DNA from 3 places in the Streptomyces sp. NPDC037301 genome. Region 3 is predicted to be linked to each of the others. Evidence: riboswitches for the same ligand, from Rfam matches in the RefSeq annotation. Region 3 holds a riboswitch; each other region holds the start of a gene.

Region 1 (11,721 bases), on a different contig from region 3:
GGGCCAGTCACTCCAGCAGCTTCCGGGGCGAGTCCCCGGTACGAGGAACGGACCACTGTGCCCAGTACCGCCGCGCCCAGCCCGCCGCAGCGGCGCGCCGCAATCGTCGTGCGACGTGTCCGTGAGGCGATGCTGCGGCTGGTCCATCCGGTCGGGGCCCGGATCAGTCCCGACGCGCGCGCGGTCGCCGCGGCGGCAGCCGGTCCGGAGAACGTCGGACTGGTCCTGGCCCCGGTCCCGGCCGGACCGCAGGGCCCGGAGACGGATGCGCAGCCCCCGTGCTCCTCGCACCGCCGGATCCGTCCGCGCCCACGGACCGTCACAGCCCGCGCCGGCTGCCGGATTCCCGGTCGCTGCTGCACATCGCCGAAGTCGAAGGACCCACCGGTACCGAGATGCGGCTCGCGGCTCTGGACACGGCCTCCGGAGCCGTACGCACCGTCGCCGCCGCCCCCGGTACGGTGGAGGAGCTGCTGGTCTCCGACGACGGGAAGCAGGCGCTGCTGCTTATTCCCCCGCCGTCACGCACACCATCGTGGGCTACCCGCGCGACTGAGCAGTCCGGGCATCGGTCCGCAGTCGGGGCACCGTCGATTTCGACTCAACTACCGCTGGATATGTGCCGGTCGGCCCCGATGCGCCGTCGGCTGTGGCAACCTGGAGGCGACCGCCCCACCGGGCTCCCCCGTACCGGTGGGGCGGTTCTGGTGTCCGGTGCGCCCCGCCTGCACAGAAATGACGAGGGATCACGACGATTCCCGGCCATTGATCCCGTGTGACCTGATCGACTTCCACTTTTCCGCATGGGAGCCCCCTCCGGGGGCAGACGCATACACCTCACCTACGACCAGGGGAGCGTGACGAGATGACGGCGCACACTGCGCAGACCGCCGGTGCGGAGCGAGCGGAGAGTGCACGGTCGACGCGGACGGGGGAGGCTGCCGAGGACATGGGCGGCCTGCCGTGGATCGAGGACGCGGGGAAGATCGCCCCGCCGGATGCGCGTGAACTGTCCAGGCTGTTCTTCGACCGGCTCCAGGTCCTGGAGGAGGGAACCCCTGCCCATCAGTACGCGCGCAGCACCCTCATCGAGATGAACCTCTCCCTTGTCCGGTTCGCCGCAGGACGGTTCCGGAACCGGGGCGGCGGCGACATGGAGGACATCGTCCAGGTAGGCACCATCGGACTGATCAAGGCCATCGACCGGTTCGATCTCTCCCGCGAGGTCGAGTTCGCTTCCTTCGCGATCCCTTACATCACCGGCGAGATAAAACGGTTCTTCCGTGACACCAGCTGGGCGGTGCATGTCCCGCGCCGGCTGCAGGAGTTGCGGGTCGACATCGCCAGGACCAAGGAGTCCCTGGCCACGCAGCTCGACCGCGACCCCACCGTTCCGGAGCTGGCCGAACAGCTGGGGCTCAGCGAGGGCGAGGTCACCGAGGGCATCGTGGCGGCCAACGGGTACACGGCGGGTTCACTGGACATGCCGGCCGCTCCGGCGGACGCGGGCCGGCGAAACGCACCGGGGCGCACCTTCGCCGATGTTCTGGGCGGACCCGATCCCGCCATGGAGGCGGTCGAGGATCTGCATACGCTCGCGCCGCTGCTCGGCGATCTCGACGATCGTGAACGTCGCATCATCGTCATGCGTTTCGGCCAGGAGATGACCCAGTCCCAGATCGGCACGGAGCTCGGCATCTCGCAGATGCATGTGTCGCGGCTGATAAGCAGGATTCTGCGCAAGCTCCGCAGCGGAATGCTCGTCGAGGACTGATCCGAGCGGACGCGGTCTCCGGCTGACGCATCAGCCGAAGTCTCCATCGCCCGTCTGCCCCGCGATCGCGCTCGTACATCGCGGCCGCAATGAAATCGGGCGCCCGCATCGGGCCGCTCGGCGACGAATTTCCTCGGCGGGCACGGCACCCCCATCGGCGGTGTGGTGGTGGACGGCGGTACGTTCGACTTCGGTGCGCACACCGACCAGGTGGCGGCCGAGGCGGCGCCGGCCGATGCGCTGGCCGTCGGACGGTGGGCGGCGGTGACCGGCGGATCGATGGGCGGCATGCGGGCGCACCGACGGCGGCGCCCGGTGGCGGCGGGCGCGGCTGAGCGACGGGCCGAGGCGCGGCAGTTGGGTCCGCTGGTCGGTCGACTGGCTGCCCAGGGACTGCGGTCCGGCCGTCCTGCCGGCACGGGCGACGGACGGAACGGGCTGTAGCCGGCCGAAGGTTGCCGACCACAACACACAGGGCTATCTGCTCGATGCCGTGGTGCGGTACGAGGTGCAGGTTGTTGACGGGTCCACGAGGCTCGGCGGTGCCGGAGCGGATCGCTCCGGCACCCTGGGCCGGCCGGGCGGTGGCGCTCAGTCGCCGTCCTTCTCCGGGGCGCTGCCCGCGTAGTAGGTGGCGATCATGTCCTCGCCGCCGTGCCCTGCCGCCTCGGCGCGCGCGAAACGGTCGGCCGACGCGGCGACCAGGTCCAGCCGTACCCCCGACTCCTGTGCCGCGTCCAGGATGAGGCGGCTGTCTTTGAGCGCGTTGGACAGGGAGAAGCTCGGGGTGAGGTCGCCGGAGAGAACGGCGGCGGACTTGCCCTGGAGATAGGCGGAGTCCAGCGGGCCGCCCTTCATGACGTCCAGGAACGTCTGCGGGGCGATCCCCAGCCCTTCGGCCAGGTTGAGGCATTCCGCGATGCTGTTGACCATGGTGATCCCCCAGGTGTTGACCACGAGCTTCAGCCGCGAGGCCGCCCCGGGAGTCTCCGCGACCCAGACCGTTCGCTGCCCGATCGCGTCCAGCACCGGGTTCACCGACGCCCGGGCGGTGGAGGGACCGGACACGAAGACCGTCAACGTGCCCTGTTCCGCAGGCTGTTTGGTACCGAAGACCGGGGCGTCGAGGTAGACCAGACCCGCGTCCATCGCGCGCCGGGCGAGATCGGCGGTGGCGTCGAGCCCGACGGTCGAGCCCTGGAGGAGCACTTGGCCGGCGCGCAGCGCCGGCGACGCGGCGGCGAGTGCGGCGGCGACGGCGGGGCCGTCGTTGAGCATGGTGAGGATGACATCGGCACCGCGTACGGCTTCCTCCGCCGTCTCGGTGACCGTGGCGCCGTCGGCGGCGAGCGGGGCCGCCTTGGCCTGCGTACGGTTCCAGGCACGGACGTCGATTCCGGCCCGGAGCAGACTCCGGGCCATGCCTGATCCCATGATTCCGGTGCCGAGGACGGCGACCGTCGGCCGCTGCGAGGTGGCGTCGGCAGTGCTTGAGGTCATGAGAGGACTCCCTTCATCGGCCGCGCCCCGGTCGGCTCGCGGCGCAGTAGGTTCTCAGGATTGCCGTAGCGCACCTTCGAGGACGGCAGCGTGCACGGCCCTGGCGAGTCGTGCACCCCAGCGGGAGCGGGGTCCTGCGAAGGGTTCACCGGGGGTGGGTCCCGGGGAGGGGGCGGCGATGCAGACCGCGTCGGTGGGGGTGCCGGAGCAGTCGAGTCCCGCATCCAGGAGTGCCTGGACCTTGGCCTCGGTCGCCGTGGAGACCGCGTTGACGAGTGCGGCGTCGGAGAGTGCCACCGGCAGGGTCACGACGATATTGACCGTGCCCGGCCGCGGCGGCGTCCCGGTGCCCTCGGCCGGGGTGGCGGCCCAGCCACGTACGCCGAGTCCGCAGGTGGCGGTCGCCGTCACACCCTCGTCGGCCGCGGCTGTGTACGCGGTGACATCGGCGGCCGTCATCAGTCCGGCGCCGGGTCCGGTGAGGTGTTCCGTGGCGGCGATCTCGGCGAGGTGCCGTTCGGGGTCCAGGCGCGGATAGCCTCCGGGCACCTGGGCGTTGAGGATCCAGGCGCGCGGGCCGATGCCACCTCCGAGCACGGCGCTGCTGCACACCCGCCACCCCGGTCCCAGCCGCCACACCAGATGGTGCAGGTCCAGGCCGTCCTCGTGCCGGGCCAGCAGTTCACCGCGCTGCTCGGGGAGCCGGATGCGTACGGAACGGACGGGGCACCCCCGGTGGCGCGGCAGGACGACGGGTCGGCGGTTGGCCCGTCGATCATATGTGCCAGGGCCGTCAGGCCGCGCCGGGCGCGGTGCCGGGGCGCAGACGCACCGGAAGCGTCGCCGTGCTGTTGCCGACGAAGCCCGCGCGGTGGGGCAGCGCCGTCGCGGGTACGGCGAGGTCCAGGCCGGGGAATCGGGTGAACAGCCGCTCCAGGGCTATCGTGGCCTCCATCCGGGCGAGCGGCGCACCCAGGCAGTAGTGCGGTCCGTGGCCGAGCGAGAGGTGCCGGGCCGCGGTGTCCCCGGCTGGTCTGGTCACGTCGAACCGGTCGGCGTCGGGGCCGTGTGCGGCCTTGTCCCGGCCGGCGGCCGAGTATCCCGCGAGCACGGGTGTGCCCTGCGGTATGACGGTCCCGTCGAGGGGGAGGTCGCGGGTCGGATAGCGGAACGGGAAGTAGCTGACCGGGCTGTCCCAGCGCAGTGTCTCCTCCACCACGTCCGCCCAGCGTGCCCGGCCGGACCGGACCAGGGCGAGCTGGTCGCGGTGGGTGCACAGCGCGCGGACGGCGTTGGTGATGAGGTTCAGCGTGGTCTCGTGCCCCGCGATGATCATCAGGAGCAGGGTGCCGATGAGCTCGTGCTGACCGAGCCGACCGCCGCCCTCGTCACGGGCGGCGATCAGGGCGCTGGTCAGATCCTCGCCCGGCTGCTCCGCTCGGGCGGCCGCGACCGCCGTGAGCAGCGCCACCAGCTCCCGGTTGGCGGCCATCACCTCCTCGGAGCCGGTGTCCGTCGCGACCACCCGGCTGGACAGATGGTGCAGCCGGTCCTGGTGCTCGGCGCCGACCCCGAGAAGTTCACAGATGACACCCATCGGCAGCGGCAGGGCGAACCGGGCGCGCAGGTCGACCGTGCCGTCGCCCTCGGCCGCGGCCCGGTCGACACCGTCGAGGAGATCGGCGGTGAGGGTCTCGATCCGCGGTCGCAGTTCTTCCACCCGCCGTGCGGTGAACGCCTTGCTGACCAGTGAGCGCAGCCGTCGGTGGTCGTCGCCGTCGGCGGTGGTCATGCCCTGCACGGTGGCAAACGTCTTCAGCGGCCAGCCGTCGGGTATGCGTCCCTCGGCCAGCTCGGTGAAGTGGCGTGCGCCCTTGGCGACATCGGGGTGGGCGAGGAACTCCTTGAGCGCGTCGTGTCCGAGCACGACCATCCCGGCCACGTCGCCGGGGAGGACGACGGAGGCCACGGCCCCCTGGGCGAGCAGCGTGGCGTTGTCCGCGTGCGGGCAGCCGCCTGCCGGGTCAATGCGGTGCGGGGCGCTGGTCAACGGGCTCTCCTGACGGTCGTCGGCCGGTGCCCGGCGGGCCGCACGTCGGCACTCTGTCCGGGCTCGCCGATCCTACGGCCGACGGCGTCGGCGGGGAGGTGTGTCACGGGTGTTCACATGGCTTTCCGTACGGTCAGGAGTTCATGCAGATACCGCTTGGTGATGCTCCCTCCGTGCCGCTCGTCGATCAGGGCCCGGATGCAGCTGAACAGACCGTGCCGCGTGTCGGGGGCGAGATCGCGGTGGCCCGAGTAGGTCATCAGCAGGTCCAGATACTGCTCGGTCGTGTACGTGATCTCCCGTGCCTGGCGGCGCACCCGGACGGGCCCGTCCCACGGGGGTTGTTCCAGTTCACCGAAGACGGTGTGCACCAACGCCTCGTCCCGAAGTCGGATGTCCGGGCGGGTGGCGGGGTCCCAGCGCTCGTAGCACCGTTGTGCCTGCTCGAAGAAGTCGTCGCTGCCGCCCGCCACATGATGGGTGGTGACGATCGCCGGCGTCCCGCCGGGCCGTAGAGCGTCCGCCGCTCTCGTGAAGCGCAGCACGGGGTCGATCCAGTGGATGGCGGTCGCGCACACCACGAGATCGAAGCGGGCCGTCGGAGGCGTCCACTCCTCGAAGGGCGACACCTCGACATGTGCGCGGGGGAAGCCGCGCAGATTGCGCCGTGCCACGTCCGCCAGCGAGGGGCCCAGTTCGACGGCCGTCAGCTCGCATCCCAGCCCCGCGAGCGCAACCGTCAACTGGCCGGTGCCCGGCCCCACTTCGAGCACCCTGCTCCGCGCGTCGAGGCCGGCCACGACCGCGAGTTCTGTGACCAGGTCCGGCGGATAGCGCGGGCGCATCCGGTCGTAGAGCTCCGCGTCCTCGTCGAACGTGCCGCGCAAGGTATTCATGCCGGATACAACGCCGGACGGATCCGCGCGGTTTCATGGTGCGGTTTCATGGTGCGGTTCCGTGGTGCGGCGGCATGCCCGGAGACACCCCACCGCATCTGCGGTCAGGCCCGAGCTGTCCCGCACAGCGTGCCCCGCTGTCATGGAAAGGGCACATCACCGGTTGTTCGGCGTCGGGCGTTTCGGCCGCTCAGCCTCGGTTTCCGCGCCCGCATTCCGAGTGCACCTCTTCCATGATTCACCCCATCGGCCCAACGCGAGGACGACGTGCGCACCGCCCTGGCGGGCGCCCACCGCCGAAGTGCCGAGCATGTGGCGCCCGGCCTCCACGGGCGGGGAGGTTGCAGCGGCCATCCGGGTGAGGCGCGATGGAAGAAGGACGCGCCTCCCCTGATGTGGCCCAGCCACAGGACGCGCCCGGGCGAGGAGGAATCGGTCATGGGAGCCGCTGACGGTTTCACGGATTCCGGAGAGCTCGACGGCCTCACGGTGTACGACACCGCGGGCGAGAAGGTGGGCAGTGTGGGCCGGGTGTACGTCGACGACAACACCGGCCGCCCGGACTGGATCACGGTGAAAACCGGCCTGTTCGGTATGAAGGAGAGCTTCGTCCCTCTTTCCGGAGCCCGTCGAGTGGGATCCGACCTGCACATCCCGCTTTCGAAGGACCGCGTCAAGGAAGCCCCACGGGTGGACGCGGACGCGCATCTGTCCGTGGCCGAGGAGGAGGAGCTCTACCGCCACTACGGCGTTGCCGGGAACACCACCGCCGGACTCGGCGGCCAGGCGGACACGGGAACCACCCCGGCGCCCGGGACCGACACCGGGGAAGCGCCGCACCGGGAATGAGGGGCGGACCCGTGTCGTGCCGGGGTCCGCTCTCCCGCCGCGTCAGGACCCGGATCGCTCGCCCTGCCGGTCCTGCGACGGCCCGGCTCGTTACGGCAGGCAGCACTGCGGCCGCTCCGGCAGGAAACGCACCGAGGGCCGCCCGTCCGGGCCGTCGGGAGTGACCCGCGCCCTGACCCGGTAGACGTCGGCGATCAGCTCCTCGGTGATCACTTCCGCCGGGGTCCCGGCGGCCACCACCCGCCCCTCCTTCATGACGACGATCCGATCGCAGAACATCGCGGCCAGATTGAGGTCGTGCAGAGCGATCACACCGGTGAGGGGCAGCGAGGTGATCAGCGACAGCAGTTCCAACTGGTGCTGGATGTCGAGGTGGTTCGTCGGCTCGTCGAGCAGCAGTTCACGCGGCTGCTGGGCCAGTGCGCGCGCTATCTGGACACGTTGCCGCTCGCCTCCGGAGAGGGTGTGCCAGGACTGGTCGCCGCGATCGGCGAGACCGGTCCGCTCCAGGGCTTCGCGCACCGCGTCGTCGTCCGTCCGGCCGGGTGCCGACCAGGCCCTGCGGTGCGGGATACGCCCGAGGCGTACCACGTCCAGGACGCTCAACTCGACCTGGGTGACCGCATGCTGGTCGACCACGGCGACCCGCTGGGCCACGGTTCGGCGGCCGATCTCGTCGAGCCGCCGGCCGTCGAGGGTGACCACGCCCGCATCCGGGGCGAGGACTCCTGCCAGCACCCGCAGCAGGGTCGACTTGCCGGAGCCGTTCGGCCCGATCAGCCCGACGGTGGCGCCGGGTGGCGGGGTGAGGTGGACCCCGTCGAGGATGAGGCGGCCGCCCGCCTCCCGGCTGACCCGCTCGGCACGCAGCCCCTCAGTGGCTCCAGGCGTCATGTGATCCTCCGGCTGCGGTACAGGACCAGAACGAACGCGGGCACGCCGATGAGGGCGGTGACGACTCCCACGGGCACTTCCTGCGGGTCGAGGACCGTCCTGGCGAGGGTGTCGACCCAGACCAGGAACACCGCCCCGGCCAGGGCGGTGACCGGCAGCAGCCGCCGGTGCCCGGAGCCGGCGAGCACACGGGCGGCGTGCGGCAGGACGAGACCGACGAAGCCGATGGCGCCGGCCGAGCTGACGAGTGCGGCGGTCAGCAGCGCGGTCGTGCAGAGCAGCACGATCCGGGTGCGCGCGACATGGACGCCGAGTGTGGCGGCGGCGTCCTGGCCGAACGCGAAGGCGTCGAGCGTACGGGCTTGGCCGAGGCAGATCAGCAGCGTCACGACGAGAACGGCGGAGCAGATCCACACATCGGTCCAGCCGACCCCGCTGAGCGAGCCGAGCAGCCAGAACAGCACCCCGCGGGTCTGCTCGGCGTCGGCGGCGGTCATCACGACGAAGGAGGTGAGCGCGGAGAACAGCTGCATGGCCGCGACACCGGAGAGGACGACTCGGTCGGTCGTGCCGCCCAGAGTGTGGCTCAGCAGCAGAACGAGGGCGAACGAGCACAGTGCACCGATGAACGCGCCGGTCGAGATCGGCACCGCTCCCCCGCCGACGCCGAGGACGACGACCACGACCGCGCCGGTCGACGCACCGGAGGAGACGCCGAGGACGAACGGGTCGGCGAGCGGGTTGCGGAGCAGGGACTGCATGACGGTTCCGCACACCGCGAGCCCGGCGCCGCACACCGCGGCGAGCAGGGTGCGCGGCATGCGCAGGTTCCAGATGATGCCGTCCCGGATCGGGGTGAGCCGTGACCGGCCCCAGCCGAGGTGGGAGGCGACCGTGGACCAGACGTCGGCGACGGAGATACGGGCGGGGCCGATGGTGATGGCGACCGCGACGGACAGCATGAGCAGTGCGACGCCACAGGCCCACAGAGTTGCGCCGCGCAGCTTCCGTATCCCCGTGCCACTGCGCACGGCCGCTTCGGAGGCCCGTGACGCGTCCACCGCCGTGGCCCGTTCGGTGTCCGTCACCCCGCGAATCCGAATGTGCGCAGCCCGGCGGCGACGCGTTCCACACCCTCGACCGTCCGGATGGATGGGTTCATGGCCTGGCCGCTCAGCAGGACGTACCGCTTGTGCCTGACGGCGTCCATGTTCCTCGTGACGGGGTTGGACTCCAGGAATTCGATCTTCTTCGCGGCGCTCTCGGCGGTCTGTGCCTTGCGGGTCAGGTCTCCGATGACCAGGACGTCGGGGTTGCGGTCGGCGACGGTCTCCCAGCCGATCTGGGGCCATTCCTCATGGGTGTCGTCGAAGACGTTCTTCGCGCCGAGTTCCCTGGTGATGATGCCGGGCGCTCCGCAGCAGCCGGCCAGGTACGGGGCCTTGGAGTCGGAGAACCAGTAGAGGAGGGTGGCGTCGGAGGCGTCGACGCCCTCGGTCGCCTTCTTCACCCGGTCCCGCAGCTGCGCCACGAGTGTGTCGCCGCGTTTCTGCACGCCGAACACCTTGGCCAGGTCGCGCACTTCGTCATACACGCTGTCCATGGGCAGTGGCGCGGTACGGGCTCCGTCGCCGCCACCGCTGTTGTCCTTGCCGGTGCAGTCGGCGGGCGAGACATAGGTCGGGACGCCGAGATCCTCGAACTGTTCGCGGGGCGCGACGCCGCCCTTGGCGAGCGTCGACTCGAACGACGCGCTGATGAAGTCGGGTTCCTGGTCGAGGACCTTCTCCGACGACGGCCGGTTGTCCGCGATCCTGGGAACCTTGGCGTTGGCCTTCTCCAGGCCCTTCATCACCGGGTCGGTCCAGGTCGAGGTGGCGGCCAGCCGGTCGGCGAGGCCGAGGGAGAGCAGGATCTCCGTCGATCCCTGGTCGACCGAAACGGCCCGCTGCGGTGCGGCATCGACGGTGACGGTGCGTCCACAGTTCTTCAGCGTCACGGGGTATCCGTCGGCGGAGCCGGACTTCGCGGCAGAGCTGCTCGTTCCGCCCCCGCAGGCGGTCAGCAGGACGAGTCCCGCCGAGAGCAGGGCAATGGCGCGGACAGGGCTGGCTATGGACGGCACGGAGTCCCTCTGCGTCTCGGGGCTCATGCGCGGAGCCCGCTGTACGGAGTCCTGCGCCCGGTACCGGGTCGCAGGTGCCAGCAGGTCTTCGGACTCGGGCTCCTACGGACGGGACGCCTTCCCAGGACACCTGCGGGTGTCCCAGTGGCCGTGGCCCCGCCCGTCCCCCTCACCGCTGCGCGTCAGTTCCGGATTCTCACCGGATTCCCTGACCCCTACGTGGAGTTTGACTGGCTTCGGCAAGCTATCACGAGCCTCCGCGCAGCTCATGGGCGGTGTGGCCGGTGGTACGCCGGGCTGTGCTCCCGTCGCACCACCTGCCCGATGCCTACGGACGCTCAAGAGCGATCACGGCGTTGTGCCCGCCGAAGCCGAAGGAGTGACTGACGGCGCGCCGGATGGACTTGCGCAGGGGTTGCTCGGTGACGCAGTTGATGTCGAACTCGGGCGCCGGGGCGTCCAGGTTGGCGATCGGCGGTACGACTCCGCGCTGGAGCGTCAGGACGGTCAGTCCTGCCTCGATCGCTCCGGCCGCCCCCATGCAGTGCCCGAGTACGCCCTTCGGGGCGGTGACGGGCGGCCGGTGCGGGTAGACCCGGCCGATGAGGGCGGCCTCGGTGGCGTCGTTGATCGGTGTCGCCGTGCCGTGTGCGTTGACGTGCTCGACGTCCTCGGTCGCCCAGCCCGCGTCGCGCAACGCGGCCTCGACCGCGGCCTGGGCGACCGCGCCGGACGGGTGCGGGCTTGTGGGGTGGTGGGCGTCGGTGGTGGCGCCGGTGCCCGCGAGCAGTGCCCGCGGCGTGGCGCCCCGGGCGACGGCGTCGTCCGCCCGTTCCAGCACCATGACGGCGGCGCCCTCACCCATGACCAGCCCGGCACGGTCGGCCGCGAAGGGCCGGCACCGCCTGGCCGGGTCGCCCTCCGCACGGGCCGCGGCTCCGGACCGGGCGAATCCGGTCATGGCGACCGGGTAGACGATCGACTCGGTGGCTCCGGCGATCGCGATGTCGCACTGTCCGGTGACCAGCAGATCGCGGGCGACGGACAGTGCGGTGGCGCCGGACGAGCAGGCGGTGCACGGTGCCAGGCTGGGACCGGTGGCCCGCAACTGGATGGCGATCTCGGCCGCGGGCATGTTCGGAATGGTGAGCAGGATGCCCGATGGCGAGGTGGCATCCGGTCCGTGCCGGTCGAGTACGACGGCCTGCTCGGTCAGTGCGGCGGAGCCTCCGCTGCTGGTGCCGACGACCACCGCGACCCTGCTGCCCTCCCACTGCGCCGGGTCGAGTCCGGCGTCGGCGACCGCCTCCCGGGCGGCGAGAACGGCGAACTTGACGTACTTCCCCATCCGGAAGGACGTGCGGCCGCCGATCGCGGCGTCCAGATCGATACCGTCGACCGTGCAGGCGAAGTCGATCGCGCAGCCTTCGAGTGCCGCGACGGTACGCACCGGCGAGACTCCGGCGCACACACCCTTCCAGGTGGATTCGGTATCGTTGCCGACAGGGGTGATCATTCCCAGGCCTGTTACGGCAATCGCGGGCTTGTTCATCGGGCATTGCTCGTCGGTGCCACGCCGCCCATCAGCGCCCCGCTGCCGGCTGTCGCGTCGATGTACCGCGTGATGTCGGCC
Region 2 (7,467 bases), on a different contig from region 3:
TCGGCCTGATACCCGGCCTGCAGGATCTCGCTGTCGCGGGTCGCCTCCGACATCCGGGCGGCGGCCTGCTGTTCCGCCTCGGTGGCCCGCCGGTTGGCCTCGGCCTGCGCTATCCGGGCATCCCGCTGCACCGCCGCCGCATGCGGCATCGCCAGGTTCTTGATGTAGCCCGTCGGGTCCTCGATCTCATGGATCTGGAGCGAGTCGACGATCAGCCCGAGCTTCTCCATCTCGGTCCCGCACGCCGCCCGGGTCTGCCCGGTGAGCTTCTCCCGGTCCCGGATCATGTCCTCGACCGTCAACCCGCCCACGATGGAACGCAGATGACCGGCGAACACGTTGTGCACCCGCTCCGACATCATCTTCTGCTGGTCGAGGAAGCGGCGGGCCGCATTGGCGATCGATACGAAGTCGTCGCCCACCTTGAAGATGACAACGCCCCGCACCCGCAGCGGAATCCCCTGATGCGTGACGCAATCGACCGACAGCTCGGTCTCGTTGAGGTCCAGGGACATCTTCCGCACCGCCTGGACCCCGGGCAGGACAAGCGTTCCGTGACCAGTGACGATCCTAAATCCCATGCCCTGCCCGAGACCCTCGGTCTTGTGCTTGGAACCGGAGATGACGAGTGCTTCGTTCGGCTCGGCCACTCGCCACATCAGCTTGAACAGGCCGATCAACACAATGATGGCGGCGAGTACGAGACCCGCCGTGACGCCGATGACCATCGGCATGCGCCCCCTTATCGCAGTGCTCCGTCGGCACCGCTGAACAGGGGGAGTCTTCTCCTGCTCGCGGCGGCGGAGAAGACGCTTGCGCAACCTTGCCGCATTCTTGACGACGAAAGGTGTGAAGACCCTCCCGCCGGGGCCTCAACTACCGTATGCGCAAGCCACATACACCGTCCGTGGCGGCAGATACTCGATCACCGTCACCACCGTGCCGGGCTCGATGCGTTCCTTCGCGGAGGCCGGATGCGCGAGGAAGTGCTCGGCCCCGCCCCGGATCCGTACGATCACCTCGCCGACCAGCCCCGGCCCCACCGTCCCGGTCACCCGGCCGATCAGTCCCACCATCGAGGAATCATCCATGCCCCGGAGCGTACCCACGCCGCACAGGTCTGGAAGACTGCCCGACGCCATGAGCCAGTTACCGAACCAGCCCACCGAAGGCCCCGTCCCGACCAGTGCCGATGTGGCACGGCTCGCCGGAGTCTCCCGGGCCACCGTGTCGTACGTACTGAACAACAACGCGTCCGTGCGGATCAGCGAACCCACCCGCCGCCGCGTCAGGGAAGCGGCCACCGAACTTGGCTACGTACCGCACGCGGCGGCCCGGAGCCTGCGTGCCGGACACACCCGCATGGTGCTGCTCCCCACCATGAACTTCCCGGCCGGCCCGCTCCACCACCGCTTCTTCCACCAACTGGAATCCGGGCTGCGCCACCTCGACTACACCGTGGTCCAGTACGGCAGCACCGGTCTGGACGCCGACGCCGCGCCACGCGCCTGGGCCGAACTCCGTCCCGTCGCCGTCATCGCACCCGGCACGATCGCCCTCACCCCGCAGGGCATATCCGTGCTCAGGCGATCCGGAGCCAAGGCCGTGATCACCCTCGGGCCCCGTCCGGTGACCGGTGCCCATGCGCTGGTCATGGACCAGCGGGAGGTCGGCAGCTGTGCGACCCGGCATCTGCTGGAGCGCGGCCGGCGCCGCATCGGCGTCGTCCTGCCCGAAGAAAGCGGCCTCGGCCTGTTCGCCGAACCCCGGCTGGCCGGAGCCCGGCAGGCCGCACTGAGCCATGGGGCCCGTATCGAACCGCTGCCGTTGCGGTACGAGGAGAAAGCGGCCGCCCGGCTGGCCGCCCGCTGGCGCACCATGGGCCTCGATGCCGTGTTCGCGTACAACGACGAATACGCGATGCTCCTGATGCGGGCCCTTCAGGACGCGGGCATCGAGGTGCCCGGCGAGACGGCCGTGGTCGGCGCCGACGACCTGATGCTCGGCAGACTGCTGCGGCCCCGGCTCAGCAGCGTGCGGATGGAGCTGGCCACGCCACAGCCGCTGGCGGAGCTCGTCGACCGGCTGGTGCAGCACCCCGGCGGCGCCCCCGAGCACCACGACCTGCTGCGGGTCCGGGCGGTCCATCGCGAGTCCAGCTGAGCCGCCGACTCCGCACGGTGCAGCAGCGCGGCAACGTGCGCACCGCGCGCCGCTTGCCTAGCGTCATGACCATGAGCCATCCGCAGAGTTACGAGATCCTGCTGGTACCCGGATTCGCCGAGGACACCACCGACGCCGCCGAGCCCGGCGGCGCCATCCGTTCGGCGGTCGTGGCGGCGACCGGTGAGACGGGGGCATCGGGCTACCCCCGGTATTCGGGCGAAGGCATCGTGGCGGACATCGACCCGGCGACGCGCACGGTAGAGGCCCTGCTGGTCGACGGAGCCGAGCTGGACTACGGCCTCTCGGTCCGGATCAAGGAGAAGAACGCCGAGGGCAATGCCGACAGCTGAGGCCGGGCCGTCCGTTTCCGGCCGCGGAAGGCCGCCGAAGGCCGCGGAAAGAGGCCCGACCGCTGTGGTCGGGCCCCTCACCCTGCTCATGCGCGCGGAGCCTACTTCTGTTCCTTCTGCTGGTCCTCCATGGACTTGCGGACCTCGTCCATGTCCAGCTTCCTGGCCTGCCCGATGACGTCCTCCAGCGCTGCCTCCGGCAGCGCGCCGGGCTGGGCGAACACCGCCACATTGTCCCGGACGATCATCAGCGTGGGGATGGAACGGATCTCGAAGGCCGCGGCCAGCTCCTGCTGCGCCTCCGTGTCGACCTTGGCGAAGACCAGGTCGCCGTGGCGCTCGGACGCCGCATCGTAGACCGGCGCGAACTGCCGGCACGGGCCGCACCAGGAAGCCCAGAAGTCGATCAGGACGAAGTCGTTGTCACTGACCACCTCATCGAAGTTTTCCTTGGTGAGCTCAACGGTGCTCATGCTCTGTTACCTCTTTCTGTGCCCGTTCGGACCTGCCCGACACAACCGTGCCTGTACTTGCGCTATTCCGCCTGCCCATGTGGCCGTCGCGCACACCCACGACCAGACTGTCCCCATGACAGATGCTTCCCTGAACACCGAGTACGACGTCGTGGTGATCGGAGCAGGTCCGGTGGGTGAGAACGTCGCCGACCGGGCCCGTGCCGCCGGGCTGAGCACGGCGGTCGTCGAGGCGGAACTCATCGGCGGCGAATGCTCGTACTGGGCCTGCATGCCCAGCAAGGCCCTGCTGCGCCCGGTCGTCGCCCGTGCCGATGCCCGCCGGGTCCCCGGCCTCAGCGACGCCGTGCAGGGACCGTTGGACACGGCAGCGGTCCTCGCCCATCGTGACGAATACGCCTCGCACTGGAAGGACGACGGACAGGCCGCCTGGCTGGAGGGCGTCGGAGCGGACATCTACCGTGGCCAGGGTCGGCTCACCGGCAAGAAAACGGTCTCAGTCACCGCCCCCGACGGCACGGAACACCGGCTCACCGCCCGGCAGGCCGTCGCCGTCTGCACCGGCAGCCGCGCCGTCGTCCCCGCCCTGCCCGGCATCGACGGGGCCCGCCCCTGGACCAGCCGGGAGGCGACGAGCGCCAAAAAGGTACCCGGCCGCCTCGTGATCGTCGGCGGAGGCGTGGTCGGTACGGAGATGGCCACCGTCTGGCAGGCCCTCGGCGCCCGGGTGACGATGCTGATCCGCGGCAAGGGACTCCTGCCGAAGATGGAACCCTTCGCGGGCGAGTTGGTCGCCCAGGCACTGACGGAGGCGGGCGCCGACATCCGTACCGGAGTCTCGGCGACCTCCGTACGGCGCGCGGTCCCGGACGGCCCGGTCACCGTGGAGTTGAACAACGGAGAGCGCGTCGAGGCCGACGAGATCCTTTTCGCCACCGGCCGCGCCCCGCGCACCGACGACCTCGGCCTGGAAACGGTGGGACTGAAGCCCGGCTCCTGGCTCACCGTCGACGACAGCTGCCGCGTCGACGGCACCACCTGGCTCTACGCGGTCGGCGACGTCAACCACCGGGCGCTCCTCACGCACCAGGGCAAGTACCAGGCGCGCATCGCGGGCGCCGCGATCGCCGCCCGCGCCGCAGGTGTGCCGCTGCTGGAGACCGACCGCTGGGGCGCCCACGCAGCCACCGCCGACCATTCGGCCGTCCCCCAGGTCGTCTTCACCGACCCCGAGGCCGCATCGGTCGGCCTCACCCTCGCCGAGGCCGAGGAGGCCGGCCACCGCGTACGCGCCGTCGACCACGACCTCGCCGCGGTGGCGGGCTCCGGCCTGTACGCGGACGGCTATCGAGGCCGCGCCCGCATGATTGTCGACCTCGACCGGGAGATCCTGCTCGGTGTCACGTTCGTCGGGCCGGGCATCGGCGAACTGCTGCACTCGGCGACGATCGCGGTCGCGGGCGAGGTCCCCATCGACCGGCTGTGGCACGCGGTGCCCGCGTATCCGACGATCAGCGAGGTCTGGCTGCGCCTGCTGGAGGCATACCGGGAAGCGTAGGGCCCGGCCCGCCCGTCTCCAGCAGCTCCCCGGGCGGAGCGGCATCCGTACCGACCGTGACGACGGCCGCGAGCAGCGACTTCGTGTACGGATGCCGCGGCGCGTCGGACACCTCCTCGGCCGTGCCCTCCTCCACCACCTGCGCGTCCTTCATCACCAGTACCCCGGTCACTGATCCGCCGGACCACCGAAACATCGTGCGAAACGAACAACAGGACTGTTCCCAGGCGCTGTTGGAAGCTGTGACCAGGACTCACCGGCAGGGCCTGCGCCCCTGGAGCGACGGGGGCGGTCAGGCCGGCGGCCGAAGATGGGCCGTGGATCGTGGACGGTTCGAAGCCGACGTGGTGCGGCCCGGGACGGACGCCCGTACCGGGCCGCGCCGCCGTCAGCCGGCGCTACCTGGCAGAGCCGCCCGCACCTCGGTGGCCGCCGAGACCAGGTTCTCCAGCGAGGCGCGTACTTCCGGCCAACCCCGGGTTTTCAGACCGCAGTCGGGATTGACCCACAGCCGTTCGGCGGGAATCGCTTCGTGCCCCTTGCGCAGCAGAGCCGCTGCCTCGCCGGCGCTCGGAACCCGCGGTGAGTGGATGTCGTACACACCGGGACCGACCTCCCGCGGATAGCCCGCCGATGCCAGTTCGTCGGCCACCTGCATAGGGGAGCGGGCCGCCTCCAGGCTGATCACATCGGCATCCAGGTCGTCGATGGCCCTGATGATGTCCCCGAACTCCGCGTAGCACATATGCGTATGGATCTGAGTCTCCGGACGTACGCCACTGGTGGCCAGCCGGAACGACTCGGTCGCCCAGGCCAGATACCCGGCGCGATCGGCGGCCCGCAGCGGAAGCGTCTCGCGCAGGGCGGGCTCGTCCACCTGGATGAACGAACTGCCGGCCGCCTCAAGGTCGTTCACCTCGTTCCGCAGTGCGAGGGCGACCTGGCGCGCGGTCTCGCCGAGCGGCTGGTCGTCACGGACGAAGGACCAGGCGAGCATGGTGACGGGACCTGTGAGCATGCCCTTGACCGGACGGGCGGTGAGCGACTGTGCGTACGCCGTCCAGCGCACCGTCATCGGCTCCGGCCGGGAGATGTCCCCGGCCAGGATCGGCGGCCGGACATACCGTGTGCCGTACGACTGGACCCAGCCGTGCTGAGTCGCGAGGTACCCGACGAGCTGCTCGGCGAAGTACTGCGCCATGTCGTTGCGTTCGGGCTCGCCGTGCACCAGCACATCGACGCCCGCCTTCTCCTGGAACGCCAGCACCTCCTGGATCTCCGACTCGATGCGCTTGTCGTACGTGGCGGTGTCGATGCGTCCGGCCCGCAAATCGGCGCGTGCGGTGCGCAGTTGGGCCGTTTGGGGAAGTGAGCCGATAGTGGTCGTCGGCAGCAACGGAAGCCGCAGACAGTCATGTTGGGGCGCTGCCCGCTGTGGATACGACACCTCGCGGCGCCCGTCGGACTCCGTGACGGCAGCGGCCCGTGCCCGTACCGTCGAGTCATGGGTGATCGCAGAACCGGCCCGTGAGGCCAGATCGGCACGGTTCGCGGCGAGTTCGGCGGCGATCGCGTCCGTACCCCGTGCGAGGCCCCGGGCCAGGGTGGCGATCTCGGCAGACTTCTGCCGGGCGAAGGCCAGCCGGCGGGCCACCTGCGGGTCGATGTCGCGCTCGGCGGTCGCGTCGAGGGGGACGTGCGGCAGGGAGCAGGAGGCCGCCACATCGACCCGGCCCGCGAGGCCGAGCAGGGTGCCGAGCGTGGTGAGGGACTGCTGATAGTCGTTGATCCATACGTTGCGGCCGTCGACGACCCCGGCGACCAGTCGCCTGCCCGGCAGACCGCCGACTGAGGTTTTCCCTTGGCGGGGACAGCCGTACACGGTGGCCCGGGCTGCCGCGGCTGCGGACTTGCCGGTCACGGAACTCTCCTTCGCGAGCGTGTGTCCTGATACGACCCCGGGACGGATCGAAGGCGCGAAGGGATGACGGACCGGGCGGAACCGCAACGCCGTGGAGGCGCGCGTGCCCTGCCCGATGTGTACGCCGACCCGCCCACGAGGTCACCGAGATCACCGTGCGCGTCCGACGCGCACGGGCAGTGGCAGTGGCAGGTCTTCGGACTCGCGGGCACTTCTCGCGTACGAGACACCTACTGGCCGTCGCTTCCCGGACCCCGTATCGGGTCCAGTGCTTGATGACGGCGGTCGTTCCCACTCACCGCTGCGGGGCAGTCCCGGATTCCCACCGGGTTCCCTCTTGCGACGCGCCTGTCTGGCGGACAGGGCGAACCAGCTGCACCACCACAGTAGGCGCTGACCGGCGGTTCCGGCACGTCAGTTGTTCATACCGTGGGCCACGGGAGGACGTCAGTCCCCCGGTGCGGGGGACAGCGGCTGCCCACAGTGCAGGTTCCACCGTCCGGACCGGCCGCTGAGCCCGGTCAGCGTCAGCGGGGCGACGTCCAGCCGCCAGAACGCCTCCGTCGGGAGAGCGAGCGCCCGTACGATCAACGCCCGCACCACCGCAGGCTCGACGACCCCCAGCACACGGCCGCCCTCGTCGCCGTACAGGGGTTGGAGGGCATCCAGCCAGCGGCCGACCCTGGCGCAGAACTCCAGCAACGGTTCGCCACCGTGCGGAGCCGCCGAAGGATCGGTCATCCAGGCCGATACCGCCTCCGGCTCGCTCCCGCTCACCTCCTCCAGCCGCTGCCCGCTCCACCGGCCCATGTCCCAGCCACGGAGCGCGAGTTCGTGCTCGGCGCGCAACCCCAGCGCGTCGGCGGTCCGGTCGCACCGTTCGGACGGCCCGCAGACATACCGGTCGGCCGCAGGCACCGCTGCCGCTGCGGCCCTGGCCCGCCGGACCCCGACCGCGTCGAGCGGCGCATTGCCGTCGAAGCGGGCCTCGCGCAGCGC
Region 3 (11,721 bases):
GAGCACAAACCCCCCCCCCCCCCCCCCCCCCCCCCCCCCCCCCCCCCCCCCCCCCCCCCCCCGCCCCTACCTCAGAAGCTGGGCCAGGATCTAGAAGTCGTCGTCGAAGGCGACCGAGCCCTCCACCGCCACCTGGTAGGCGGACGGCCGACGTTCGAAGAAGTTCGTCAGTTCCTGCACACCCTGCAGCTCCATGAACGAGAACGGGTTCTCGGAGCCGTAGACGGCCGGGAAGCCCAGCCGGGTGAGCCGCTGGTCGGCCACACATTCCAGGTACTGGCGCATGGACTCGGTGTTCATGCCCGGCAGCCCGTCGCCGCACAGATCCCGGCCGAACTGCAGCTCCGCGTCGACAGCCTCCTTCAGCATGTCGGTGACCTGCTGCTGGAGTTCGTCGTCGAAGAGGTCCGGCTCCTCCTTGCGAACGGTGTCCACGACCTCGAACGCGAAGTTCATGTGCATCGTCTCGTCACGGAACACCCAGTTGGTGCCCGTGGCGAGCCCGTGCAGCAGACCCCGCGAGCGGAACCAGTAGACGTACGCGAACGCGCCGTAGAAGAACAGCCCCTCGATGCACGCCGCGAAGCAGATCAGGTTCAGCAGGAAGCGACGGCGGTCGGCCTTCGTCTCCAGCCGCTCGATCTTCTCGACCGAATCCATCCACTTGAAGCAGAACTGCGCCTTCTCACGGATCGACGGAATCTCCTCGACCGCGTCGAACGCGGCGGCACGGTCGTCCGGATCGGGCAGATACGTGTCGAGCAGCGTCAGATAGAACTGGACGTGCACGGCCTCCTCGAAGAGCTGCCGCGACAGATACAGCCGCGCCTCGGGGGAGTTGATGTGCTTGTACAGCGTCAGCACGAGGTTGTTCGAGACGATCGAGTCTCCGGTCGCGAAGAACGCGACGAGCCGGCCGATCATGTGCTGCTCGCCGGGCGACAGCTTGGCGAGATCGGCCACGTCGGAGTGGAGATCGACCTCCTCGACCGTCCACGTGTTCTTGATGGCGTCGCGGTAGCGCTCGTAGAAGTCCGGGTAGCGCATGGGGCGCAGAGTCAGCTCGAAGCCGGGGTCGAGCAGGTTCTTCTCGGTTGAGCTCATTACTGACAGGCCTCGCAGGACTCGGGGTTTTCGAGGGAGCAGGCGATCGCGTCCGCGTCGGGGCCCGATGTCTGCTGTACGGGAATAGGGGCGGCGGCCGCGGCCTGGCCGGATGCCGCGCGGGCGATCCGGGTCGCCGGGCGCGAGCGCAGGTAGTACGTCGTCTTCAGCCCCTGCTTCCAGGCGTACGCGTACATTGAGGAGAGCTTGCCGATCGTCGGCGTCTCCATGAACAGGTTCAGCGACTGGCTCTGGTCGAGGAACGGCGTACGGGCCGCTGCCATGTCGATCAGACCGCGCTGCGGGATCTCCCACGCCGTGCGGTACAGCGCCCGCACATCCTCCGGGATCCAGGCGAAGCCCTGCACGGAACCGCTCGCCTCGCGCAGTGCCTCACGGGTCCGCGCGTCCCACACGCCGAGCTGCTTCAGCTCATCTACCAGATATGCGTTGACCTGGAGGAACTCACCGCTGAGCGTCTCGCGCTTGAAGAGGTTGGAGACCTGCGGCTCGATGCACTCATACACACCTGCGATCGAGGCGATCGTCGCCGTCGGCGCGATGGCGAGCAGCAGCGAGTTGCGCATCCCGGTCTTCGCGACCCGGGCGCGCAGCGCGTCCCAGCGCTCCGGCCAGTTCAGCTCGGTGTCGTAGTGGTCGGGGTGCAGCACACCGCGCGCGGCACGCGTCTGCGACCACGCGGGCAGCGGGCCGGAGCGCTCGGCGAGCTCGCAGGAGGCCTCGTACGCCGCGAGCATGATCCGCTCGGAGATCTTCGTGGAGAGCGCGCGGGCCTCGGGGGAGTCGAACGGCAGCCGCAGCTGGAAGAAGACGTCCTGCAGACCCATCGCACCCAGGCCGACGGGGCGCCACTTCGCATTGGACCGGCCGGCCTGCTCGGTCGGGTAGAAGTTGATGTCGACGACCCGGTCGAGGAAGGTCACGGCGGTGCGGACGGTCGCGTCCAGCCGCTCCCAGTCGATGCCACCGTCGGCGACGAACGCACCGAGGTTGACCGAACCCAGGTTGCAGACGGCCGTCTCGCCGTCATCGGTGACTTCGAGGATCTCGGTGCACAGATTCGACGAGTGGACGACGCGGCCCGGCTCGGCGGTCTGGTTCGCGGTCCGGTTGGAGGCGTCCTTGAACGTCATCCAGCCCTGGCCGGTCTGCGCGAGGGTACGCATCATCCGGCCGTACAGCTCACGGGCCGGCATCGACTTGCGGGCCAGCCCCTTGGCCTCGGCTGCCCGGTACGCGGCGTCGAACTCGTCGCCCCACAGGTCGACCAGCTCGGGCACATCGGCGGGCGAGAACAGTGACCAGTCGCCGTCCGCGTCGACCCGGCGCATGAACTCGTCCGGGATCCAGTGCGCCAGGTTGAGGTTGTGCGTACGCCGCTGGTCCTCACCCGTGTTGTCGCGCAGCTCCAGGAACTCCTCGATGTCCGCGTGCCAGGTCTCCAGGTAGACGGCGGCGGCGCCCTTGCGGCGGCCACCCTGGTTGACCGCGGCGACGGAGGCGTCGAGCGTCTTCAGGAACGGCACGATGCCGTTGGAGTGCCCGTTGGTGCCGCGGATCAGTGAACCGCGGGCGCGGATGCGGGAGTACGAGAGACCGATTCCGCCCGCGTGCTTGGAGAGCCGCGCCACCTGGTGGTAGCGGTCATAGATCGAGTCGAGCTCGTCGAGCGGGGAGTCCAGCAGATAGCAGGAGGACATCTGCGGATGCCGGGTGCCGGAGTTGAACAGGGTCGGCGAGGACGGCAGGTAGTCGAGCCGGCTCATCAGCCCGTACAGTGCCGCGACTTCGTCCAGGGCGCGCTTCGAGTCGTCCTCGGCGAGTCCGGCCGCGACGCGCAGCATGAAGTGCTGCGGCGTCTCGATGACCTGGCGGGTGTGCGGGTGACGCAGCAGATAGCGGCTGTGCAGGGTCCGCAGCCCGAAGTAACCGAAGCGGTCGTCGGCGCCGTCGGCGAGCGAACGCTCCACCAGCGCGTCGAGTGCGGCCGCGTGCAGCGCGACGAACCCGGCGGTACGGTCCGCGATCAGGCCCTCGCGGTGCCCGACGGCGACCGCGGCGGAGAAGGAGACCGCGCCCTGGCTCGCCGCCTCGTCCGCGATGGTGCGGGTCAGCAGCCTGGCCGCGAGCCGGGAGTAGGCGGGGTCCTCGGAGATCAGCCCCGCGGCGGCCTCCGTTGCCAGCGAGCGCAACTCCGCCTCGTCCGACCGGGCGCTACGGCCGCGCAGCGCGGCGGCGGCGACGCGACCGGGGTCGGTGTCGGGCAGATCGACGGTGAGGTCGGTCAGGGTCCGCAGCAGTGCGGTCCCCGGTCCGTCGTGTGCGGTTCCCTCGGACTCGGCCGCTTCGGACACAGCGACTGAAGCCGGATCGGCTGGCGCGATGGTCACGTGGTGCTCTCCCTCGCTCGGCTCGGGGCCGGCGGGGAGCGGGGCAGCCGGGCAGAGGCGGGCCCGCGTCGGGGCAGCACTCATTACGGCGTCCACCGGCCCATCCGCGAGGCCCGGACGTCTGGCATCCGGTTCGGTCGAGCCGGATGCGCTGTCGGCAGGTCCTCGGACTTACTTGAAGGTGCGCAAAAGCACACTGAATACACCGTTGCGGGACAGTTCCGGATTCGCACCGGATTTCCCTGCGACGACAGCGAGCACGAGCATACATGTGGGGGCCGCTGGATGGGACGGCCCCCACATGTTGTGTCGCGCAACAGAAGTCGAGTCGACGGGACAAGCCGTGCGATCCCCTGTCGGAGCAGACGGACGGCCCGCCACGCCCCGCTGAAGGGGGCGCGACGGGCCGTCATCCGGCCGTGGGAGCGGTCGTCAGTGGCCGCCGCCCGGGGCTCCCGCCGTGGCCGGCGGGAGCTCCGCCCGGACGCCCGGGTCGCCCGCGTCGGCCGTGTAGTCGGCCGGGGAGGTCTCGTCGATCCCGGCGGGTGCCTTCACGGCGTTCAGGACGAAGGTGAGCACCACCGTCACCACCACGTTCAGCACGAACGCGGTCAGGCCGATGTAGCCGATCTCGCCGATGCCCGGGATCTCCTTGGACGACCCGCCGAAGTGTGCCTGGGTCGGGCTGGCGACCCCGTACGCGGCCACCGTCCCGTACACCATGCCGACCGCCCAGCCCGCGAGCAGTGCCCAGCGGTGGAACCAGCGGGTGAACAGACCGCCGACCAGGGCCGGCATCGTCTGGAGGATCCAGATCCCGCCGAGCAGCTGGAAGTTGATCGCGACCGTCTTGTCCATGGTGAGGACGAAGGCGAGCGCGCCGACCTTCACCAGCAGCGACACCAGCTTGGAGACCTTGGTCTCCTGTTCCGGGGTCGCGTCCGGCTTCAGGAAGTCCTTGTAGATGTTGCGGGTGAAGAGGTTCGCCGCGGCGATCGACATGATCGCGGCGGGCACCAGAGCACCGATGCCGATGGCGGCGAACGCGACCCCTGCGAACCAGTCGGGGAACATGTTCTCGAACAGCTGGGGGATGGCCAACTGCCCGTTGTCCACCTTGATCCCGGCGGCGATCGCCATGAAGCCGAGCAGCGCCAGCAGGCCCAGCATCAGCGAGTACAGCGGCAGGATCGTGGTGTTGCGCCGGATCACATTGCGGCTGCGGCTGGAGAGCGTCGCCGTGATCGAGTGCGGATACATGAAGAGCGCCAGCGCCGAGCCCAGCGCCAGTGTGGCGTAACCCCATTGGCCCGCTTCACCCGGCGCGAGCGCGCCGCGCGGCTTGCCGGTTGCCGGGTTGGTCTGGGAGAACGCATCGCCCGCCTTGGCGAAGATGTCGTCGAAGCCGCCGAGCTTGATCGGGATGTAGATGATCGCCACCGCGATGACCAGGTAGATCAGTCCGTCCTTGACGAACGCGATCAGCGCCGGCGCGCGCAGACCGGACGAGTAGGTGTACGCGGCGAGCACCGCGAACGCGATCAGCAGCGGCAGGTCCTTGACGAACCAGTGGGTGTTCTCTCCACCGCCCACGCCCATCACGTCCAGCACGGCCTGGATGCCGACGAGCTGGAGCGCGATGTACGGCATCGTGGCGAGGATGCCCGTGACGGCGACCGCCAGCGAGAGCCCCTTCGAGCCGAAGCGCCCGCGGACGAAGTCCGAGGTCGTCACGTACCCGTGCTTGTGCGAGACCGACCACAGCCGCGGCAGGAAGGTGAAGATCAGCGGGTACACGAGGATCGTGTACGGCACGGCGAAGAAGCCTGCCGCGCCCGCCGCGTAGATCGCCGCGGGAACGGCGACGAAGGTGTACGCGGTGTACAGGTCGCCGCCGAGCAGGAACCAGGTGACCCAGGTTCCGAACGAACGTCCGCCCAGGCCCCATTCGTCGAGGCTGGCGTCGTTCTCGGCCTTCCGCCAGCGCGCCGCCAGGAAGCCCATGACCGTGACGGCCAGGAAGAAGAAGATGAAGACGCCGAGCGCGACGCCGTTCACGCCGTCCTTCATGCCGACGCACCCCCCTTGCGGGCGCGCTGGTCACGCTGCCACAGCTTGTACGCGATCACCGTGAGTGCGGTGGAGATCAGCACCCAGAGCATCTGGTACCAGTAGAAGAACGGGATACCGATGAAGGTGGGGTCCACCTTCGCGTACGAACTCACCCAGAGCATCGCCACGAACGGCGCGATGAGACAGAGGGCGATGACCACCCGCACGGGTGTGACGGTGGGCGGTTTTCCTTCTGGGTCTGCTGGCATGTGGCGACTCCGTCCCCTCGCTGATCACCTGGTGTAATGCGCAGGAAATCTAGGGGAGGCTTCCGGTCACCGTCACCCCCTGTCCGCATTGCGGTCCGGCAACGGTCCCGTGTGCGGGCGCGAATGTTCGGAATGTTGTCAAACGTACGACGCATGGTCTGTGCCAAGGTGTGCCAACGGCCCCCGCTGAGTGTGGATTCCACGGGGGCCGCGACGGTTGCGCCCAGGGGTGCATGGCCGGAATCAGCCGGTCGACGCACCTGGACCTCAGTCCGTCGGCCGCTTCAGGCGCGCCACGAACTTGTACCGGTCGCCCCGGTAGACCGAGCGCACCCACTCCACCGGCTCGCCCTGCCCGTCGAGCGAGTGCCGGGACAGCATCAGCATCGGCAGGCCCACATCCGTACCGAGCAGTCCGGCCTCGCGCGGGGTGGCGAGCGAGGTCTCGATGGTCTCCTCGGCCTCGGCCAGCCGGACGTCGTACACCTCCGCCAAAGCGGTGTAGAGCGAGGTGTACTTCACCAGCGAACGGCGCAGTGCCGGAAAGCGTTTGGCCGAAAGGTGCGTGGTCTCGATCGCCATCGGCTCCCCGCTGGCGAGCCGCAGCCGCTCGATCCGCAGCACTCGCCCACCGGTCGTGATGTCGAGCAGCCCGGCGAGCGTGTCGTCAGCCGTGACATAGCCGATGTCCAGCAACTGGGACGTCGGTTCGAGTCCCTGGGCGCGCATGTCCTCGGTGTACGAGGTGAGCTGCAGGGCCTGTGAGACCTTCGGCTTGGCGACGAAGGTGCCCTTGCCCTGGATGCGCTCCAGCCGGCCCTCGACGACCAGCTCCTGGAGCGCCTGGCGCACGGTCGTGCGCGAGGTGTCGAACTCGGCGGCCAGGGTCCGCTCCGGCGGCACGGGAGTGCCCGGCGGCATGGTGTCCGTCATGTCGAGGAGATGTCGCTTCAGCCGGTAGTACTTCGGGACGCGCGCCGTCCGTGTGGCCGCGCCCGTCTCGTTCTCCGTACTGCCCCCGTCGGCACCCATGGTCCGCCTTCCCGACTGCTGCGTTGCTGCCGTCACCGGCTCCTCCGTCTGTCGCGGCTCACATGGTGGCACGGTCCGGGCACGGCTCGTCGCCCTCCCTCAGGTGTCGGTCCTGTAACGGACGCGAGTGCACTTCTTATACACCCTTGACACCCCTAAAGGTCTAGGCCAAGCTCCCGGTGCTGGTCTAAACCATTAAAGACCAGGTCCAGCCCCAGCAGTACTCGTCGAATGTCTTCGCGGTGGGCGGGGTTGCAGTTTCCCTGAGGAGGGTTTGGCGTGAAGCGCAAGCTCATCGCGGCGGTCGGCGTCGCGGGCATGATGATCGGCCTCGCGGCGTGTGGGTCCGACGACGGCGACAGCAACAGCGGTAAGAAGACCGGCCCGGACAGCTACAAGGGCGAGACGCTCACCGTCTGGACGATGTCAGGATCGAACCCGCCCGGGTGGACCAAGACGGTCACCGATGAGTTCGAGAAGAAGACCAAGGCCAAGCTGGAGATCGAAGTCCAGGACTGGAACGGTATTCAGCAGAAGGTCACCACGGCCCTCTCCGAGTCCAACCCGCCGGACGTCCTGGAGATCGGCAACACCCAGACCCCGGCGTACGCCAAGACCGGTGGCCTCGCCGACCTCGGTGACCTGAAGAAGGAGATCGGCTCCGCCTGGGCCGACGGCGTCAACCAGCCCTCCATATACGACGGCAAGCAGTACGCCCTGCCGTGGTACGTGGGCAACCGCGTCGTCATGTACAACAAGAAGGTCTTCAAGGACGCCGGTATCACCGAGACGCCGAAGACCCGTGCCGACCTCTTCAAGGCGTTCGACGCCATCAAGGCGAAGGGCGACGCCGAGCCCATCTACCTGCCCGGCCAGAACTGGTACTTCTTCGACGGTCTGCTCGTCGGCAAGGACGTCTCGCCGGTCAAGAAGGAGGGCGACAAGTACGTCTCCAACCTGGCCGACCCGAAGGTCGGCCAGGCCATGGACGTGTACAGGCAGTACCAGTCCTACTCCAAGGCTCCCAAGGACAAGGACGAGGCCACTCCGCAGCAGGCCGAGGTCTTCGCCAAGGGCAAGACCGGCGCCATCATCGCCATGGGCTACGAGGCCGGCACCGCCATCAAGGCCAACCCGAAGCTCAAGGACGACATCGGCTTCTTCACCATCCCCGGTGAGACGGCGGACAAGCCCGAGGGGGTCTTCCTCGGTGGCTCCAACCTCGCCGTTGCCGCGGGCAGCAAGAAGCAGGAGCTGGCCAAGGAGTTCCTGAAGATCGCGCTCTCCGAGAAGAACGACGGCGCGCTCATCAAGGAGGCCGGCTGGTCTCCGAAGAACGACGCCATGCAGCAGTACACCGTCGGCCAGCCCGCCGCCGAGGCGGCCGGCCCGGCCGCCGCCAAGTCCGGTGGCACCACCCCGCTGATCCCTGAGTGGGCGCCGGTCGAGAACCCGCCGAACCCGATCAAGACCTACATGACGCTGGTCCTGCAGGGCAAGTCGCCCGCCGACGCCGCCAAGCAGGTCGAGGGCGAGCTCAACAAGCGCCTCAGCCAGCAGCAGTAATCGCAGTAGCGCGTCCCGCGCCGGGGCGGCGGTTCTCGACCCGCCGCCCCGGTTGTACGCACCGTTCCGTGTAGGGCTTTGTTGGAAGAGATGGCGAGCATGGCAGTGCAAACCGACCCCTCGGATGTGGCCAAGACGGTCGCAGTCCGCGGGCAGGACGGGAAAACACCCGTCGGGCAGCACGGGGGAAGCAAGCGGAAGGCGGGTATCGGCACAGCGCCGTACCTGTTGATGGTCCCCGCGCTTGCGGTGACGGCGATCTTCCTCGGGTATCCCTTGGTCAAGAACGCCATGCTGTCGTTCCAGAACCTCAATATGGGACAGCTGATCCAGCACGTCACCGAGTGGAACGGCTTCAAGAACTACCAGGAGATCCTCACCGGTGAGGACTTCTGGAAAGTCACGCTCCGCACGATCGTGTTCACCGGCGTCAACGTCGTTCTGATCATGATCATCGGCACGCTGGTCGGACTGCTGCTCGCCCGTCTCGGCAAGAAGATGCGCCTCACCCTGATGGTCGGTCTGGTGCTCGCCTGGGCGATGCCGGTCGTGGCCGCGTCCACCGTGTTCCAGTGGCTGTTCGCCTCGCGCTTCGGCGTCATCAACTACACGCTGGACAAGCTCGGCTGGCACTCGATGGCCGACTTCAACTGGACCGGCTCGCAGTTCTCCACCTTCTTCGTGGTCACCCTGATGATCGTCTGGCAGTCGATCCCGTTCGTGGCGATCAACCTGTACGCGGCGACCACCACCATCGCCAAGGAACTGTACGAAGCCGCGTCACTCGACGGCGCCGGCGTCTGGAAGAGCTTCACATCGGTGACGTTCCCGTTCCTGCGGCCCTTCCTCTACGCCACGACCTTCCTCGAGGTCATCTGGGTCTTCAAGGCCTTCCCGCAGATCTTCACCATCAGTGAGGGCGGCCCCAACCGCCTCACCGAGACACTGCCGATCTACGCCTTCGTCGAGGGTGTCGGCAACCAGCACTACGGCATGGGCGCGGCGATCTCCCTGCTGACCATTCTGATCATGCTGGGGCTGACCTCGTACTACCTCCGCATCGTTCTCAAGCAAGAGGAGGACGAGCTGTGAAGCGCTCACTGCTCGGCCGCATCTGGCCCAACGCAACGGCGATCGTCCTCCTCGCCGCACTGGTCTTCCCCGTCTACTGGATGTTCAGTACGGCGTTCAAGCCGACCGGCGACATCATCACCGAGACGCCGGTCTGGTTCCCGACCGACGTCACGTTCGAGCATTTCAAGACGGCGTACCACGCACCGAACTTCCTGACCCTGGTCAGGAACTCGCTCACCGTCACGCTGCTCGCCGTGGTCTTCTCGCTGATCATCGCGCTCTTCGCGTCGTTCGCGCTGGCCCGGATGCGGTTCAAGGGCCGCAAGGGCATGATCCTGGTCTTCATGATTGCGCAGATGGCCCCCTGGGAAGTCATGGTCATCGCGATCTACATGCTGGTCCGCGATGCCGACATGCTCAACAGCCTGGTCCCGCTGACGCTCTTCTACATGGTGATGGTGCTTCCCTTCACGATCCTGACGCTGCGCGGCTATGTTGCCGCGGTGCCCAAGGAGTTGGAGGAGTCGGCCATGGTCGACGGCTGCACCCGCCCGCAGGCCTTCATCAAGGTGATCCTGCCGCTGCTCGCCCCCGGCCTGATGGCCACCTCGCTCTTCGGCTTCATCACGGCGTGGAACGAATTCCCGCTGGTTCTGATCCTCAACAAGGACCCCGAGGCCAAGACACTTCCGCTGTGGCTCTCCCAGTTCCAGAGCCAGTTCGGCGACGACTGGGGTGCCACCATGGCGGCGGCCTCGATCTTCGCCATCCCGATCCTCATCCTCTTCGTCTTCCTGCAGCGCAAGGCCGTCAGCGGCCTCACCGACGGCGCCGTGAAGGGATAACACCGCTCCATGACCACGCTGATATCCACCACGGACACCATCACCCGCGACGCTCTCGCCGTCCTGCAGCCCGGATTCACCGGCACCACCGCCCCGGACTGGGTGCTGCGCCGGGTCGACGAAGGCCTCGCCTCCGTCGCCCTGTTCGGCCGCAACATCCGGACGCCCGAGCAGGTTGCCTCGCTCACCGCCCGGCTCAGGGCCGAGCGCGACGACCTCCTCGTCGCGATCGACGAGGAGGGCGGTGACGTCACCCGACTCGAGGTGCGTACCGGCTCCTCCTTCCCCGGCAACCTCGCGCTCGGCCACGTCGACGACGTGGCGCTGACCCGTGCGGTCGCCCAGGAACTGGGCCGACGGCTCGCCGAGTGCGGCGTCAACCTCAACTGGGCGCCGTCCGCGGACGTCAACTCCAACCCGGGTAACCCGATCATCGGTGTGCGGTCCTTCGGCGCCGAGACCGAGCTCGTGGCCCGGCACACCGCCGCGTACATCGAGGGCCTCCAGACCGCCGGAGTCGCCGCCTGCACCAAGCACTTCCCCGGGCACGGCGACACCGCGATCGACTCGCACCACGCGATGCCGCGCATCGACGTGGACCTGGAGACGCTGCACACCCGTGAACTGACGCCCTTCCGGGCGGCCATCGCCGCGGGTTCCAAGTGCGTGATGAGCGCGCACATTCTGCTGCCCGCCCTCGACCCGGACCGCCCCGCGACGGTGAGCCCGCAGATCCTCACCGGTCTGCTGCGCGAGGAGCTGGGGTACGACGGCCTGATCGTCACCGACGCCGTGGAGATGCAGGCCATCGCCGGGACGTACGGCATCGAGCGCGGCTCCGTCCTCGCGATCGCCGCGGGGGCCGACGCCCTGTGCATCGGTGGCGGCCTGGAGGACGACGGCACGGTGCAGCGGCTGCGCGACGCGCTGGTCGCGGCGGTGCGCAGCGGTGAACTCGCCGAGGAGCGGCTCGCGGACGCGGCGGCACGGGTACGCGCCCTCGCGTCCTGGACGCGGGGGGCCGAGGGAGCCGGTTCGCAGCCGGGCGCGACGACGCAGGGGGGGACCGCGCCCGGCACCGGGATCGGTTCCGACATCGGCCTGGTCGCCGCCCGCCGCGCGGTGAAGGTGACCGGCTCCGCCGAGCCGCTGACCGACCCCGCTTACGTTGCCGCGTTCACCTCCGCGTCGAACATCGCGGTCGGCGACGAGACCCCGTGGGGCGTCGCCGCGGAGCTGGGCCGGCTGCTGCCGGGCACGGAGACCGACACGTACAGCAGCGAGACCGAGGCACCCGTCGCCGCTGTGCTGCGGGCCGCGGGGGAGCGGCGCATCGTCGTGGTCGTCCGCGACGCCCACCGCCATGCC

Evidence for each region. Region 3 has a riboswitch for cobalamin ahead of ACZ7IB_RS04515 (ribonucleoside-diphosphate reductase subunit alpha). Riboswitches for the same ligand answer to the same signal wherever they lie in the genome.
Region 1: another riboswitch for cobalamin. It lies ahead of ACZ7IB_RS35905 (ABC transporter substrate-binding protein); the one in region 3 lies ahead of ACZ7IB_RS04515 (ribonucleoside-diphosphate reductase subunit alpha).
Region 2: another riboswitch for cobalamin. It lies ahead of metE (5-methyltetrahydropteroyltriglutamate--homocysteine S-methyltransferase); the one in region 3 lies ahead of ACZ7IB_RS04515 (ribonucleoside-diphosphate reductase subunit alpha).

What each region holds. Positions count from the first base shown of each region.
Region 1 is NZ_JBVJWD010000035.1:24,074-35,794, reverse strand. It holds gene ACZ7IB_RS35950 (RNA polymerase sigma factor SigF) at 866-1,774, shown strand; partial or broken gene ACZ7IB_RS35945 (sulfite oxidase) at 2,073-2,294, shown strand; gene ACZ7IB_RS35940 (NAD(P)-dependent oxidoreductase) at 2,366-3,274, opposite strand; gene ACZ7IB_RS35935 (adenosylcobinamide amidohydrolase) at 3,329-4,021, opposite strand; gene ACZ7IB_RS35930 (cytochrome P450 family protein) at 4,068-5,324, opposite strand; gene ACZ7IB_RS35925 (class I SAM-dependent methyltransferase) at 5,438-6,220, opposite strand; partial or broken gene ACZ7IB_RS35920 (PRC-barrel domain-containing protein) at 6,659-7,221, shown strand; gene ACZ7IB_RS35915 (ABC transporter ATP-binding protein) at 7,160-7,963, opposite strand; gene ACZ7IB_RS35910 (FecCD family ABC transporter permease) at 7,960-9,051, opposite strand; gene ACZ7IB_RS35905 (ABC transporter substrate-binding protein) at 9,048-10,115, opposite strand; cobalamin riboswitch at 10,151-10,338, opposite strand; gene ACZ7IB_RS35900 (beta-ketoacyl-[acyl-carrier-protein] synthase family protein) at 10,417-11,640, opposite strand; gene ACZ7IB_RS35895 (acyl carrier protein) at 11,637-11,721, opposite strand, start outside.
Region 2 is NZ_JBVJWD010000019.1:16,429-23,895, reverse strand. It holds gene ACZ7IB_RS27455 (flotillin family protein) at 1-734, opposite strand, end outside; gene ACZ7IB_RS27450 (hypothetical protein) at 873-1,091, opposite strand; gene ACZ7IB_RS27445 (LacI family DNA-binding transcriptional regulator) at 1,141-2,163, shown strand; gene ACZ7IB_RS27440 (hypothetical protein) at 2,235-2,516, shown strand; gene trxA (thioredoxin) at 2,618-2,989, opposite strand; gene ACZ7IB_RS27430 (dihydrolipoyl dehydrogenase family protein) at 3,105-4,547, shown strand; gene ACZ7IB_RS27425 (ABC transporter ATP-binding protein) at 4,501-4,719, opposite strand; partial or broken gene metE (5-methyltetrahydropteroyltriglutamate--homocysteine S-methyltransferase) at 4,936-6,399, opposite strand; cobalamin riboswitch at 6,639-6,857, opposite strand; gene ACZ7IB_RS27415 (histidine phosphatase family protein) at 6,916-7,467, opposite strand, start outside.
Region 3 is NZ_JBVJWD010000002.1:261,844-273,564, forward strand. It holds gene ACZ7IB_RS04510 (ribonucleotide-diphosphate reductase subunit beta) at 91-1,104, opposite strand; gene ACZ7IB_RS04515 (ribonucleoside-diphosphate reductase subunit alpha) at 1,104-3,515, opposite strand; adenosylcobalamin-variant (AdoCbl-variant) riboswitch at 3,667-3,769, opposite strand; gene mctP (monocarboxylate uptake permease MctP) at 3,948-5,585, opposite strand; gene ACZ7IB_RS04525 (DUF3311 domain-containing protein) at 5,582-5,836, opposite strand; gene ACZ7IB_RS04530 (GntR family transcriptional regulator) at 6,104-6,868, opposite strand; gene ACZ7IB_RS04535 (extracellular solute-binding protein) at 7,148-8,434, shown strand; gene ACZ7IB_RS04540 (carbohydrate ABC transporter permease) at 8,534-9,526, shown strand; gene ACZ7IB_RS04545 (carbohydrate ABC transporter permease) at 9,523-10,353, shown strand; gene ACZ7IB_RS04550 (glycoside hydrolase family 3 protein) at 10,363-11,721, shown strand, end outside.